Regions from separate parts of the Streptomyces sp. NPDC002886 genome, predicted to be linked through region 1. Evidence: riboswitches for the same ligand, from Rfam matches in the RefSeq annotation. Region 1 holds a riboswitch; the other holds the start of a gene.
The links. Region 1 has a riboswitch for cyclic di-AMP ahead of ACFYYB_RS30680 (M23 family metallopeptidase). Riboswitches for the same ligand answer to the same signal wherever they lie in the genome.

Region 2: another riboswitch for cyclic di-AMP. It lies ahead of ACFYYB_RS31600 (transglycosylase family protein); the one in region 1 lies ahead of ACFYYB_RS30680 (M23 family metallopeptidase).

The regions. Positions count from the first base shown of each region.
Region 1 is NZ_JBIAPV010000008.1:189,144-196,991, forward strand. Features, by position in the region: gene ACFYYB_RS30675 (GntR family transcriptional regulator) at 1-583, opposite strand, end outside; gene ACFYYB_RS30680 (M23 family metallopeptidase) at 766-1,560, opposite strand; cyclic di-AMP (ydaO/yuaA leader) riboswitch at 1,573-1,732, opposite strand; gene ACFYYB_RS30685 (M16 family metallopeptidase) at 1,959-3,326, opposite strand; gene ACFYYB_RS30690 (M16 family metallopeptidase) at 3,359-4,720, opposite strand; gene ACFYYB_RS30695 (DNA topoisomerase (ATP-hydrolyzing) subunit A) at 4,980-7,436, shown strand; gene ACFYYB_RS30700 (restriction endonuclease) at 7,544-7,848, shown strand, end outside.
Region 2 is NZ_JBIAPV010000009.1:93,198-101,045, reverse strand. Features, by position in the region: gene ACFYYB_RS31630 (YfhO family protein) at 1-85, opposite strand, end outside; gene ACFYYB_RS31625 (SurA N-terminal domain-containing protein) at 262-882, shown strand; gene ACFYYB_RS31620 (nucleoside triphosphate pyrophosphohydrolase) at 913-1,902, shown strand; gene ACFYYB_RS31615 (globin domain-containing protein) at 1,966-3,150, opposite strand; gene ACFYYB_RS31610 (cytochrome P450) at 3,299-4,630, shown strand; gene ACFYYB_RS31605 (transglycosylase family protein) at 4,774-5,880, shown strand; cyclic di-AMP (ydaO/yuaA leader) riboswitch at 6,157-6,328, shown strand; gene ACFYYB_RS31600 (transglycosylase family protein) at 6,331-7,035, shown strand; gene eno (phosphopyruvate hydratase) at 7,356-7,848, shown strand, end outside.

The sequences.
Region 1 (7,848 bases):
GCGCCGCCATCAGCATCCGGGCCCGCTCCGCGTCGCCCCGGGCCACCGCGTCCACGATCGCGCCGTGCTCCGCCCAGGACTCCGCGGGCCGCACCGGGGCCTCCACCACGTACATCCAGGCCACCTTGTGGCGCATCTGGGTGAGCAGGGCGATGAGTCCGGGGCTGCCCGAGGCCTGGGAGAGCGTCTCGTGGAACCAGCCGCCCAGGGAGCGCAGATCCTCCCCCTGGCCCCTCCTGGCGCGCTCTTGGCCCAGCCTGACCAGCCCGCGCAGCACCTTGAGGTGGGCCTCGCTGCGCCGCCTGGCCGCCCGGGCGGCCGCGAGGGGCTCCAGCAGCATCCGCAGCTCCAGGAGGTCGGCCGCCTCCTGCTCGGTCGGCTCGGCCACGCAGGCACCGGCATGCCGGCGGGTGGTCACGAACCCCTCGGACTCCAACGTGCGCAGCGCCTCGCGCACCGGAACGCGCGAGACCCCGTACCTGCGGGCCAGGACCTCCTCGGTCAGCCGGGCGCCGGGCCCGAACACCCCGGAGACGATGTCGTCGCGGATCGCTGTGCATACCGTGTGCGCGGGAATACGCAAGACCGGACCTCCGCCTTTTTCGTATGGCTGTGCGCGTTGCGACTCTATTGCAACACACGATAATTTCCGAGGACGGCCGGAAATACGAAACATTCACACAATGCGGAGTGCGAAACACGACGAAGGCCCCGGCTCTCAAAGAGCCGGGGCCTTCGCGGAAGACGTGCGCTGGGGCGAGCGGGTCAGACGCTGACGCCGTGCGAGCGCAGGTACGTGAGGGGGTTGATGTCCGAACCGTAGTCGGCGCCGGTGCGGGCCTCGAAGTGCAGGTGCGGGCCGCTGGAGTTGCCGGTGGAGCCCGACAGGCCGATCTGCTGGCCCGGGGTGACCTGCTGGCCGACCCGGACGCTCAGCGAGGACATGTGACCGTACTGGGTGTACGTGCCGTCGGCGTGCTTGATGACGACGTTGTTGCCGTACGCGCCGCCCCAGCCCGCCTCGACCACGGTGCCCAGGCCGACCGCGTGCACGGAGGTGCCGGAGGAGGCGTGGAAGTCGATGCCGGTGTGGCTGCCGGAGGACCACATGCCGCCGCCCGCGTGGTACTGCGTGCTGACGTAGGAGCCGTCGATCGGCGAAACGAAGGTGTTGAGGCGCTTGCGCTCCTCTTCGCGGGCGGCGCGCTCGGCGGCCTCGCGCTCGGCCTTGGCCTGGGCTTCGGCCTTCGCCTTCGCCTCGGCGGCCCGCTGGCGGGCGTCGGCCTCGGCCTGCGCCTTGGCGGCGGCGGCCTCGGCGGCCCGCTCCTGGGACTGGGCCTGGGCCTCTACGTCACCGGCGAGCTCGTCGGCCAGCACGATGGTGTTCAGGGCGCCGGTGTCCTCCAGCGAGGGGGACTTGTCCGCGGCGAACGCGGGACCGGCCAGGGAGCCCACGACGCCGGTGGCGGCGAGGGCGGCTATGCCGGCGTAGCCGGCGGTCTTGCGGCTCAGACGGCTCGAACCACGGTGCTTGCCGGCGGCACTACTGCCAAACGCCATGAAGGGGCTGATCCTTTCCTTCCCTCTCGCCTACCGGGTTAGCTGACGGGTTCGGAGCAGGAAGGTCTCCTACGGGCCCCCTCTTGCGAGGCGGTCCGATTCACCCCAGGGACACAAGTGGGTCCCCGGCTCCCCAGGCTCGCGCCTGACGGGGACTCGGCGATCACTGCCCGGTGCCGCGGACGCGGCGGTTACAACTGACGGACAGCACGGCCGACGCTAGGCGGATCATCAGTCAATCGCCAAACAGACGCGCCTTTTTGTTGCGTACGCCACACCACATACAAGCAACCACACCAGAAAAGGGACAAGCAACCCAAAAGGGACCCCAGCGGACAAGCCGCCGGAGCCCCTTCCGCGGCGGGCCAGTTGACGGCCCGCCGGAGATCAACTGACGATCAGTTGGCGACCACGGTCACTTCGCCGATGCCGAGGGCCCGTACCGGCTCCTCGATCAGCGAGGCGTCCCCGACCAGGACCGTGACCAGACGGTCCACCGGGAAGGCGCTGACGACCGCCGAAGTGGCCTCCACCGTCCCCGTTTCGGCCAGCCGCGCGTACAACTGCGCCTGGTAGTCGTCCGGAAGCTCCTGCTCGACCTGGTCGGCGAGCGTGCCCGCGACGGAGGCCGCCGTCTCGAACTTCAGCGGGGCCACCCCCACCAAGTTCTGCACGGCCACGTCCCGTTCGGCGTCGGTCAGGCCGCCCTCCGCGAGGGTACGCAGCACCGTCCAGAGGTCGTCCAGGGCCGGGCCGGTGTTCGGGGTGTCCACCGAGCCGCTGATGGCGAGCATCGAGGCGCCCTTGCCGTCGGCGGTGGAGCGCAGCACCTGGCCGAAGGCGCGCACGCCGTACGTGTACCCCTTCTCCTCGCGCAGCACCTTGTCCAGCCGGGAGGTGAGCGTGCCGCCCAGGCAGTACGTGCCGAGCACCTGGGGCGCCCAGACCCGGTCGTGCCGGTCCGCCCCGATGCGGCCGATCAGCAGCTGCGTCTGGACCGCGCCGGGCCGGTCCACGATGACCACGCGGCCCGTGTCGTCGGCGGTGATCGGCGGGACCGGGCGCGGGGCGGTGGTGTCGCCGGTCCACGCGCCCAGGGTGTCGGCCAGGACGGCGTCCAGGTCGATGCCGGTCAGATCGCCCACGACCACCGCGGTGGCGGTCGCGGGGCGCACGTGGGCCTCGTAGAAGGCGCGTACGGCCGCGGAGTCGATGCGGGCGACCGTCTCCTCGGTTCCCTGACGCGGGCGCGACATCCGCAGGGTGGCCGGGAAGAGCTCCTTCGAGAGCTGCTTGGCGGCGCGGCGCTGCGGGTTGGCGCTCTCGTGCGGGATCTCGTCGAGCCGGTTGCGCACCAGGCGGTCGACCTCGGCGTCGGCGAAGGCCGGCGCGCGCAGCGCCTCGGCGACCAGCCCCAGCGCCTTGTGCAGGCGGGAGGCCGGGACCTCCAGGGAGACCCGCAGGCCGGGGTGGTCGGCGTGCGCGTCGAGGGTGGCGCCGCAGCGCTCCAGCTCGGCGGCGAACTCCTCGGCGGAGCGCTTGTCGGTGCCCTCCGACAGGGCGCGGACCATGATCGTGGCCACGCCGTCGAGGCCCTCGGGCTCCGCGTCGAGCGGGGCGGCGAGGTTGATCTCGACCGCGACGACCTGCTGGCCCGGGCGCTGGCAGCGCAGCAGGGTCAGGCCGTTGGCCAGTACCCCGCGCTCGGGGGCCGGGAAGGCCCACGGCTGCGGCTCGCCGGCCTCGGGGCGCGGGTGGAAGGTCATCGTGACGGCTGCGGTGTCGGCTGCGGTGTCGCTCACTGCTCCGCCCCCTCGTTCTGGTCGCTCGCGTCGGTCTCTTCGGTGTCTTCGGCGTCGTCCGCGGCGATCGGCTCGTAGACGAGCACCGCCCGGTTGTCGGGGCGCAGTCGGGCCGCGGCCACGGCCTGCACCTCCTCGGCGGTGATGTCGAGGACGCGCTGGACGGCGGTCAGCGCCAGCTGCGGGTCGCCGAACAGCACCGCGAAGCGGCACAGTTCGTCGGCGCGGCCCGCCACCGTGCTCAGCCGGTCCAGCCACTCGCGCTCCAGCTGGGCCTGCGCGCGCTCCATCTCCTCGGCCGTCGGGCCCTCGGCGGCGAACCGCGCGAGCTCCTCGTCCACGGCCGCCTCGATGGCGGGCACCTCGACCCCGCTGGAGGTCTTGACGTCCAGCCAGCCCAGCGAGGGCGCGCCGGCGAGGCGCAGCATGCCGAAGCCGGCGGCCACGGCACTCTGGTCACGGCGCACCAGCCGGTTGTGCAGACGGGAGGACTCGCCGCTGCCCAGGACGGTCAGCGCCACGTCGGCGGCGTCGCACTCGCGGGTGCCGTCGTGCGGGAGGCGGTAGGCCGCCATCAGCGCGCGGGCCGGGACCTCCTCGACGATCTCCTCGCGCAGCTGCCCGCCCATGATCTCGGGGAGCGAACCGTCGCGCGGCGGCTGCTTGCCGTCGTGGCCGGGGATGGTGCCGAAGTACTTCTCCACCCAGGCGAGGGTCTTCTCGGGGTCGATGTCGCCGACGACCGAGAGCACCGCGTTGTTGGGCGCGTAGTACGTACGGAAGAACGCGCGCGCGTCCTCCAGGGACGCGGCGTCCAGATCGGCCATGGACCCGATCGGGGTGTGGTGGTACGGGTGGCCCTCCGGGTAGGCCAGGGCCGTCAGCCTCTCGAAGGCCGTGCCGTAGGGGACGTTGTCGTACCGCTGGCGGCGCTCGTTCTTGACGACGTCGCGCTGGTTCTCCATGGACTCGTCGTCCAGGGCGGCCAGCAGCGAGCCCATCCGGTCCGCCTCCAGCCACAGCGCGAGCTCCAGCTGGTGGGTCGGCATCGTCTCGAAGTAGTTGGTCCGCTCGAAGCTGGTGGTCCCGTTGAGGGAGCCGCCGGCTCCCTGGACCAGTTCGAAGTGGCCGTTTCCGGAGACGTTCTTCGACCCCTGGAACATCAGGTGCTCGAAGAGGTGAGCCAGGCCCGTACGTCCCTTGACTTCGTGGCGCGAGCCGACGTCGTACCAGAGGCAGACCGCGGCGACCGGAGTCAGGTGGTCCTCGGACAGCACCACGCGCAGGCCGTTGGCCAGCCGGTGCTCGGTCGCTGTGAGGCCGCCGGAGCCTGCGTGAGCTGTGGCCGTGTGACCCATGGGCATGTGGTCCCTTCGATCGCGATGCAGAGATTCCTGTCAGACCTGCCACTGTATGCAAGCGTGTCGCCGGGCGGAGAAGTTCCCGGCCCAGTCCTGGGTCGGAGTCGGCGATGTCGGTGCCTCGGGCCACAATGGTCCGCGTCACCCCTGTCCGAAACCGCTCGCCCGACCGTCCCAGCCCCGTCCCAGTCCCGTACCCGCCCCACCCCGTGAGAGCTCAGCTCATCCCGATTCTTGGTTAAGGAGCCGCGCAGCGATGGCCCGCCGCAGCACGAAGACCCCGCCGCCGGAGGATTTCGAGGAGAAGATCCTCGACATCGACGTCGTCGACGAAATGCAGGGCTCCTTCCTCGAGTACGCGTACTCGGTGATCTACTCCCGCGCCCTGCCCGACGCCCGCGACGGCATGAAGCCGGTGCACCGGCGCATCGTCTACCAGATGAACGAGATGGGCCTGCGCCCCGACCGCGGCTACGTGAAGTGCGCCCGTGTCGTCGGCGAGGTCATGGGCAAGCTGCACCCGCACGGCGACGCGTCGATCTACGACGCCCTCGTGCGCATGGCGCAGCCCTTCTCCATGCGGCTCCCGCTGGTCGACGGCCACGGCAACTTCGGCTCGCTCGGCAACGACGACCCGCCGGCCGCGATGCGGTACACCGAGTCGAAGATGGCCGACGCCGCCTCGCTGATGACGGACGGGATCGACGAGGACACCGTCGACTTCGCCGCGAACTACGACGGCCAGGAGCGCGAACCGGTCGTCCTGCCGGCGGCGTACCCGAACCTGCTGGTCAACGGCGCCTCCGGCATCGCCGTGGGCATGGCCACCAACATGGCCCCGCACAACCTGGGCGAGGTCATCGCGGCCGCCCGCCACCTGATCCGCTACCCGGAAGCGGACCTGGACGCGCTGATGCGCTTCGTACCGGGTCCCGACCTGCCCACCGGCGGCCGGATCGTGGGCCTCTCGGGCATCAAGGACGCCTACGAGAACGGCCGCGGCACCTTCAAGATCCGCGCCACGGTGGCCCTGGAGGACGTGACCCCGCGCCGCAAGGGGCTGGTCGTCACCGAACTGCCCTTCACGGTCGGCCCCGAGAAGGTCATCGCGAAGATCAAGGACCTGGTCGGCTCGAAGAAGCTCCAGGGCATCGCGGACGTCAAGGACCTCACGGACCGCTCGCACGGCCTGCGCCTCGTCATCGAGATCAAGAACGGCTTCCACCCCGAGGCCGTCCTGGAGCAGCTGTACAAGCTGACGCCGATGGAGGAGACCTTCGGCATCAACAACGTCGCGCTGGTCGACGGGCAGCCGCTGACGCTGGGCCTCAAGGAACTGCTGGAGGTCTACCTCGACCACCGCTTCGAGGTCGTGCGCCGGCGCAGCGAGTTCCGCCGCGGCAAGCGGCAGAGCCGCCTGCACCTCGTCGAGGGCCTGCTCGTGGCGCTGCTCGACATCGACGAGGTCATCCGGATCATCCGGGACAGCGACAACTCCGCGCAGGCCAAGGAGCGCCTGATGGAGCGCTTCTCGCTGAGCGAGATCCAGACCCAGTACATCCTGGACACCCCGCTGCGCCGGCTCACCCGCTTCGACCGGATCGAGCTGGAGTCCGAGCGCGACCGACTGGCCGGCGAGATCGACGAGCTGACCGGGATCCTGGACTCCGACAGCGAACTGCGCAAGCTGGTCTCGGCGGAACTGGCCGCGGTGTCGAAGAAGTTCGGCACGGAGCGACGTACGGTGCTGCTGGAGTCGGCGGGGACGCCGGTCGCGGCGGTCCCGCTGGAGGTCGAGGACACCCCCTGCCGGGTGCTGCTGTCCTCCACCGGACTGCTGGCCCGCACGCCGAACGCCGAGCCGCTCCCCGAGGAGGAGGGCGGCGCCCGCGCCAAGCACGACCTGATCGTCTCTCAGGTCGCGGCGACCGCCCGGGCGGACATCGGCGTGGTCACCTCGTACGGGCGGCTCCTGCGGCTGTCGGTGATCGACCTGCCGCAGCTGCCCGACACGCACGCCGCGCCGAACCTGGCGGGCGGCGCCCCGGTCACGGAGTTCCTGTCCGGACTGGAGGCGGACGAGAAGGTCGTCTGCCTGACCTCGCTGGACGAGTCGGGGCAGGGCCTGGCGCTCGGCACCGAGCAGGGCGTGGTCAAGCGGGTCGTGCCGGACTATCCGGCCAACAAGGACGAGCTGGAGGTCATCACCCTCAAGGACGGTGACCGGATCATCGGCGCGGTCGAGCTGCGCACGGGCGAGGAGGACCTCGTCTTCATCACCGACGACGCCCAGCTGCTGCGCTACCCGGCCGGCCAAGTGCGCCCGCAGGGCCGCCCGGCGGGCGGTATGGCGGGCATCAAGCTCGCGGACGGCGCCAAGGTGATCCACTTCTCGGCGGTGGACCCGGCCCGCGAGGCCGTGGTGTTCACGGTGGCGGGCTCGCACGGGACGCTGGACGACTCGATGCAGTCCGGGAAGCTCACCCCGTTCGACCAGTACCCGCGCAAGGGAAGGGCCACCGGCGGCGTGCGCTGCCAGCGCTTCCTGAAGGGCGAGGACATCCTGCTGCTGGCCTGGGCGGGCGCGTCCCCGGTCCGCGCGGCGGCGGCGAACGGCACTCCGGCCGCGCTGCCCGCCGTCGACCCGCGCCGCGACGGCTCGGGCACGGCCCTGCCGGCCGTGGTCGGGGCGCTGGCGGGGGCCGCGCTGTAGGAGGTTGCAGGTCATTCGGGTGGTACGTCCAGGGGACGTACCACCCGAATGGCGACTAGTGTTTTCCCTCTTGGCACTGTCGGGTGGGGCGGGGAGACACAGAACTGATGAGTCGTCGGTCGGGCGGATTGATCAGTGACTGGGCGGAAGCCCAGCGCCGGACGCAGCAAACGCAGCTGATCCAGCAGCGCGAGGCCGAACGCCGGCAACGGATGTACGAACGGGACGTGGCCCGGGGTCAGCGCCAGCAGCAGGCCGCCTACAAACAGCACCGCGAGGCCGAGGCCCGGCGGGCGACCGAGCGGCTCGATGCCCAGGTCGCCGCCCTGCAGGGGCTGTTGGCCACCGGCTGCCGGGCGCCGGCGTTCCGGCTGGCCGACCTCGTCAGGCCCGAGCGGCTCGAACCCTTCGA
Region 2 (7,848 bases), on a different contig from region 1:
CGACCACGGCCACCACCGTGACCAGGGCGGCGAGCGCCGAGCCGAACAGGGACGGGCGGCGCGGGGAGCGGTGCGGTGTCGACATGGTGGGCCGACCGTGGCACCCCGGGTGGGCCGAAGGGTGGCCATTGAGGGACGCGAACCCCAACACCCCCGGAATCGTTGGTCGAACCAGTGGCTCTGATCACCCCGACTGCATAACATCGATCACCGCACGGCCCTTGTGCACCGAAGCACAATCTCCCGGCCCTGGAGGCTCCTTTGCACCGTCGCACAGCGCTCTCCGTTTCCGCCGCCCTGCTCCTGGCGGCCCCACTGCTGTCCGCGTGCTCGGGCGAAGCCCGCCCCGGCACCGCGGCCGTGATCGGCGGCGAACGGATCACCACCTCCGCGCTCCAGGCCCAGGTGAACGACGTCCGCACCGCACAGAACAGCTCCGAACACGCGGCCGAGCTCATCGCGGCCGTCCCGCAGCTCGACCGGGTCAAGCTCAGCACGATGCTGCAGAGCCGGATCCTCGACCGGATGGCGAAGGACGCCGGGATCGACGTCACCCCCAAGGAGCTCCAGGACGCCCGCAAGGCGTACGACGAGGGCAACCGCGGGGCCGCGGCCTTCGAGGAGGCGATCTTGCAGAAGGCCGCCGTCGCCCCCGACCAGATCGAGCGCTGGGTCCGCGACCAGGTGCTCTTCGAGAAGCTGAACGCCAAGTACGGCGAGGGCAAGCTCGCCGAGCCCGCCGCGAAGGCCGCGGCCAAGCTCGGCATCGAGGTCAACCCGCGCTACGGAGTCTGGGACCCCCAGCGGGTCACCCTCGGCGAGCACTCGACCCCGTGGATCACCCAGGTCACCCGGCCCGAGCAGCCCCCGGCCGGCGCCTAGGCGCTCGCCCGGGGGAGGTAGGTTCGGAGGGTGACTGACGACGTGTCCTCCGAGCCCACCGGCCGCATCGTGCTGCTGACCACCAGCCACCGGGTGGCCCCCGGCATGCTGTCCTGGCCCGCCTGGCAGACCCTGCACGCCGCGGACCGGGTGCTGTGCGCCGACCCGGGCCACGTCCAGCTCCCCTACTTGCGCGAGGCCGGCGTCGACGTGGCCCTGGAGGCCCCCGACGCCCAGGCGCTGATCGAGGAGTGCGCCGGCGGGCACACCGTCGTCGTCCTGCTCAGCGGTGAGGGGGACCGGCGCCTCACCGACGGGCTGGCCCGCTTCGCCGGCTCGGGCCGGGTCGCCGTACCGGACCTGGAGCTGCTGCCGGGCTCGTACGACCTGCCCGGCGCACGCCTGCTCGACCTCGTCCAGGTCATGGACCGGGTCCGGCGCGAATGCCCCTGGACCTCGGAGCAGACCCACGAGGGACTGGCGAAGTACGCCATCGAAGAGGCCTACGAGCTGGTCGAGGCCATCGAGGCCGGGGACCGGGAGGAACTGCGCGAGGAGCTCGGGGACGTCCTGCTCCAGGTGGTCTTCCACGCGCGCATCGCGGAGGAGGGCGGCCCCGGTGAAGAGGACGAGCCGTTCTCCATCGACGACGTGGCCGGGGCCCTCGTCGAGAAGCTGATCCACCGGCACCCGCACGTCTTCGGCGACGCGACGGCGCTGACCCCGCAGGACGTGCACGCGCACTGGCAGCGCACCAAGCAGGAGGAGAAGCAGCGGGAGTCGGTGACCGACGGGATTCCGGTCGGACAGCCCGGTCTCGCGCTCGCGGCCAAGCTGGCGGGCCGCGCCCGTGCGGGGGCGGTGCCCGTGGAACTGCCCCGCGGAGAGGGCGTCGGGTACGAACTGCTGGAACTGGCGGCGCGTGCCGAGGCGGCGGGGACCGACCCCGAGACCGCGCTGCGCGCGGCGGCCCGGACCTACCGGGACGCGATCCGCAGGGCCGAGGGCGTCGGCGAGTAGCCATCGGCGGCGGTAGCCCTCAGCGGCGGGTGGCACCCGCGGCGGCGTCAGGCAGCGGTGTCCTCAATGCTCCCGGGGAGCCCGGCCGGACGGGTTGTGCCAGTGCGGGTCGGGGCGGTTCAGGAACCACTCGCCGAAGCCCATCGGTCGGCTTCCGTCCTCCTGGCTCCTGCCACTGGCGGGTACGGAGTCGTAGAAGATCCCTTCGGGGCGCGCGCCGAGTTCCTCCAGGAGGTTCGAGGTCTCCCGGATGAACTGCGGCGGACCGCTCAGGTAGACGTTCTGGTCGGGCCACAGCCCGCGGTTGCTGAGCGCGGTCGCCAGCCGGTCGGTGGCCTGGTTGCGGTGCTGGCCGGGGGCGGGGGTGATGTAGGTGACGCTCAGCCAGTCGAGGGAGTCCGCGTACGCGTCGATGAGCGGGCGGTCGTAGAGGTGTGCGGCGTCCCGTGCGACCACGAAGAGCCGCGCGTCCTGATCGGGAGGGTGTTCCGCCAGGTCCTCCAGCATCGCGCGGACCGGGGCCCAGCCGGTGCCGGCGGCTATGAAGCTGACCGGGCGGTCCTCGCGGCGGAAGGTCATCTGCCCGCCGGCCGCGCCCAGCCGCAGCACGTCCCCGGGCTGGGTCTCGCGGATCAGGGCGGTGCTGAGGCGGCCGCCCTCGATCCGGCTGACGTGCAGGTCGAGCGTGCCGTCGGTGCGGGGCGCGTTGCCCAGGGAGTACGTGCGCCAGGTCGTCGGCACCCGGTCGCTGCTCACGCTCGCGTACTGGCCGGGGACGTGGGGGAAGTGCACGTGCGGGCGGAGGGTCAGGACGCCGATGTCCTCCCCGTACAGCAGGTGGCGTACGACTTCCGCGTCCCACCAGGGCGGGTCCGTGCTCTCGGCGGCGCCGGCCATCATGGCGTCCGCGATCACCTGGTACGCCTCTGACCAGGCCTTCTCCACCTGGGGGTGCCAGGCGGACCCGGAGGCCTCGGCGAGCGCGGCGATGAGGCTGGTGCCCACGGCCGCGTAGTGCTCGGGCCCCGCCAGGAACTTGCGGTGGTCGCGGCCGAGGTCGCGCAGATAGGGGACGAGCGTCTCGTTCTCCAGGTGGGCGATGACATGGGTGAGCGCGGCGAAGAGCCGGTCCCGTTGCCGTTCCATGTCTTCGAGGGAGGCCGGGAAGAGATCACGGACTCCGGGGTTGTGCCAGAAGAGGTGGGAGTAGAAGAACTTGACCGCGTGCTCGGCCCGTCTCTCCACCACCGCGAAGCTGCTTTTCAAGATCCTCACATCCACAAAACCGAAAGTAGGAACGCCGGGGAACGTGAGGTCAAGCCAGAGCCGATCTACGGACAGCCGCGACAACTGGTCCATATGGGGTGACGGGTGGCGGGCGGGATACGGTCTCCGGGTGCACGAGCAGACCCCCGCAGCCCCCGAAGAGCCCGCCGCCGACCAGTCCGTGGACGGAACCGCGCCCCTCTCCACACCCGCCTCCGCCTCCCCTCCGACCCTGTTCGACTGGGAGTTCGCGACCGACCCGTACCCGGCGTACGCCTGGCTGCGCGAGCACGCCCCCGTGCACCGCACCACGCTCCCCAGCGGGGTCGAGGCCTGGCTCGTCACCCGGTACGCCGACGCCCGCCAGGCCCTCGCCGACCAGCGGCTCAGCAAGAACCCGGCACACCACGAGGGCTCCGCACACGCCAAGGGCCGCACCGGGATCCCCGGGGAGCGCAAGGCGGAGCTGATGACGCACCTCCTCAACATCGACCCCCCGGACCACACCCGGCTGCGCCGGCTGGTGTCGAAGGCGTTCACCCCGCGCAGGGTGGCCGAGTTCACTCCGAGGGTGCAGGAGCTGACCGACCACCTCATCGACCGGTTCGCGGAGAAGGGGGAGGCGGACCTCATCCACGAGTTCGCCTTCCCGCTCCCCATCTACGCCATCTGCGAGATGCTCGGCGTACCGCGAGAGGACCAGGACGACTTCCGCGACTGGGCGGGAATGATGATCCGCCACGGCGGCGGGCCGCGCGGCGGCGTGGCCCGGTCCGTGAAGCAGATGCGCACCTATCTCGGGGAGCTCATCCACCGCAAGCGCGACGACCTCGGCGACGACCTGATCTCCGATCTGATCCGGGCGAGCGACCACGGCGACCACCTGACGGAGGCCGAGGCCACCGCCATGGCCTTCATCCTCTTGTTCGCGGGGTTCGAGACCACGGTCAACCTCATCGGCAACGGGGTCCACTCCCTCTTCATGAACCCGGAGCAGCGCGAGCGGCTCCAGCTCTCCCTGGCCGCGGGCGAGACCGGACTGCTGGAGACCGGCGTGGAGGAGCTGCTGCGCTACGACGGCCCGGTGGAGCTGGCCACCTGGCGGTTCGCCACCGAGTCCTTCACCCTCGGCGGCCGGGACATCGCGGCGGGAGATCCGGTCCTGGTGGTCTTGGCGGCGGCCGACCGGGACCCCGAACGGTTCGCCGACCCGGACACCCTGGACCTGTCCCGGACGGACAACCAGCACCTCGGGTACGGGCACGGCATCCACTACTGCCTGGGTGCCCCGCTCGCCCGGCTCGAAGGGCAGACCGCCCTCGCGACCCTGCTGACGCGGCTGCCCGATCTGGAACTCGCCGTGGCACCCGAAGAGCTGCGCTGGCGCGGTGGGCTCATCATGCGGGGGCTGCGGACGCTGCCGGTCCGCTTCAGCGCCGAATCGAAGCCCCAAAACACCTGAAACCAGCCTGATCCGAAGTCAGTTCACTGCCCAAACTTGTGACAGGCGTTCGAAGGCCGCTAGGTTCTGCCGTTACCCCGCCGTTATGCGAAAGGTGCAGCCTCATGCGTTCCGGGAACGGCCGCCACAGACGCCCCCGACAAGTGCCCGCACTTGTCGTCACCGCCGGAGTCACCGGCACCGCACTCGCCCTGCCGCTGCTCGCCGCCACGGGCGCGAGCGCGGCGGAGACCTCCACATGGGACAAGGTCGCCGAATGCGAGAGCGGCGGCACGTGGAGTGCCAACTTCGGCGGCGGCGCGTACGGCGGGCTGCAGTTCACCCAGGAGCAGTGGAAGAGGGCCGGCGGGCTCGACTTCGCCGAGCGCGCCGACCTGGCCAGCCGCTCCCAGCAGATCGCGGTCGCCGAGCGCGTGCTGGCTTCCCAGGGCCCGCAGGCGTGGCCGCTGTGCGGAGTGCCGGCCGGTCTGACCCAGGACGCGCCCGCCGCCGAGGTGGACCCGGGCCTGCCCAGCGGTTCCGGATCCGCCTCCCCGGCGCCCTCCCGCCCGGACGACTCCGTGCCCCACACCGGCTCGGGCAAGCCGTCCACGGACTTCGGAGCCCCTACGCCGAAGACCCCGGCTCCCGAGGCCCCGTCGGCCTCGACGCAGCCCGACTACCCGATCGGCGTGCCCGGCGAACTGCCCGTCATGCCCGCGCCGGACCTGGAGACGCCCCCGGGACTCCCGGGCGACCCGACGGCTCCCACGAGCCCGGTGGACCCCACCACCCCGGTGGCGCCGCCGTCCGGGGACCCGACCGCTCCGGTCGGCCCCACCACGCCGGTGGCTCCGCCGTCGGGGGACCTGACGACTCCGGTGTCCCCGTCCAATCCGGGGGACCCGACGAACCCGGCAAATACGGTCAACCCGGTTGATCCCACGGCCCCGACGACTCCGGCCGCACCCGGTGCGTCCACCGCTCCGGGCGCGACGCCGACCCCCGGTGCGGCCTCCGGTTCGGCTTCCGGTTCGACCGAGGGCGGCGGCAAGCACCGCGGCCCGGCCGCGGTCGAGACGGCCTCCGCGTCTGATGCCGCGTCGGAGTCGACGTACACCGTGAAGGCGGGCGACAGCCTCATCGAGATCGCGGACGCCAACGGAGTGAAGGGTGGCTGGAAGGGTCTCTACGAGGCCAACGAGCAGGTCATCGGCGGCGATGCGGACCTGATCAAGCCCGGCCAGAATCTGGATCTAACGGATCAATAGGGGCACTTAAGTCGCCCGGAACCAGCTGATTGTCCGTTTTCTGTAAGTGAGACATGTGTCTCTTCAGGTCAACTGGCGTGTCCGGTCCGGCGGGTTCCGCAAACCCCGCCCTCACCTGCGCAAACACCCTTCCGGGGAGCGCAAGTAGGCACCGGTTCCCCCCGATGTTCCTCGTTGAACATCGGGGGGAGACCTGTCTACCTTCTGAATCGCTCGCCACCGCGGGCTCCTTCGACCGCATCGCCGAATCCTGCCGGCGGACGGAGGGAACACTCGTCGCGTAAAGCGCCGAAGGCAGGAGCGGGGGAACCAAGGTAGGCGCCGGTAGCGGCCGTTGAGAGACGGTCACATCGCCGGCTAGGGGTTAAGACGAGCGCTAGGTCGCTCGGCCGGGCACTCACTCGCCCGAACCCGACAGCTCACCTCGTAGGCGTCGGTGAGGAGAACTCCATGCTGCTTTCGGGCAAGGGCAAGCACCGTCGCGGCTCCAAGGCCGTCCGCATCGTCACGCTCGCCGGTGTCGCCGGTGTCGCCGTGGCCGCGCCGCTGATGGCCGCGGGCACCGCTTCCGCCGCGACCGGCGCCGAGTGGGACCGGGTCGCCTCGTGCGAGTCCGGCGGCAACTGGTCCATCAACACGGGCAACGGCTACTACGGCGGCCTGCAGTTCTCGTCCTCCACCTGGGCCGCGTACGGCGGCAAGGCGTACGCCGCGCAGGCCAACCAGGCCTCCAAGGGCCAGCAGATAGCCATCGCCGAGAAGGTCCTCAAGGGCCAGGGCAAGGGCGCCTGGCCGTCCTGCGGCGTCGGCCTGTCGAACTCCTCCTACACCGGCGGCGGCTCGGGGACGACCACCCCCTCCAAGCCGAAGACGCAGCCGAAGCCGGCCGCGCCGAAGGTGAAGCCGAAGCCGAAGGCCGAGGCTCCGAAGAAGGAGACCAAGCGCGTCGAGGCTCCGACGACCCGCTCCGAGCGTCCGGCCGCCGCCCCGAAGACGGGCAACGGCTCCTACGAGGTCAAGTCCGGCGACACGCTGGGTGCGATCGCCGACGCGAACAACGTGTCCGGTGGCTGGGAGAAGCTCTTCGAGCTCAACAAGGAGATCGTGTCGGACGCCAACCTGATCTACCCCGGCCAGAAGCTGAACCTCAGCTGAAAGCCGTGAGAACGCTCGTGTCCGCTTCCGCGACGCGCAGTAGTTCCACCGCGTAGTTCCACCAGCGATTCCACCGCCCGGCGCGTAACCCCCTTCGCGCCGGGCGGTGCTGTGTGCGGATGTCTCCGGCCTGACGAAGCCTCCGAAAGGCCGATGATCAAGGGTCCTATGTCCTGTAAGAGGGGCATTCAGGCCCTTTTTCGTCCCAGCCCCCGGGCGGTCGGCTGGCCGAGTGCCCGGAGGCGGTTAGGCTCTAAGCGGCAAGGCCATCCCACGGCCTGACACGCCACCGCACACCCAGCGTCACATCCCAGAAGGAGATGCTCGTGCCGTCCATCGACGTCGTCGTAGCCCGGGAAATCCTGGACTCCCGAGGCAACCCCACGGTCGAGGTCGAGGTGGGCCTCGACGATGGCAGCACCGGCCGTGCTGCAGTCCCGTCCGGCGCCTCCACCGGAGCGTTCGAAGCCGTAGAGCTCCGTGACGGTGACCCCAACCGTTACTTCGGCAAGGGCGTAGAGAAGGCCGTCCTCGCCGTCATCGAGCAGCTCGGCCCGGAGCTCGTCGGCTACGACGCCACCGAGCAGCGCCTGATCGACCAGGCGATGATCGACCTGGACGCCACCGAGAACAAGGGCTCCCTCGGCGCCAACGCCATCCTGGGCGTCTCCCTCGCCGTCGCGCACGCCGCGTCCGAGGCCTCGGACCTCCCGCTGTTCCGCTACCTCGGCGGCCCGAACGCGCACCTGCTGCCCGTTCCGATGATGAACATCCTGAACGGTGGGTCGCACGCCGACTCCAACGTCGACATCC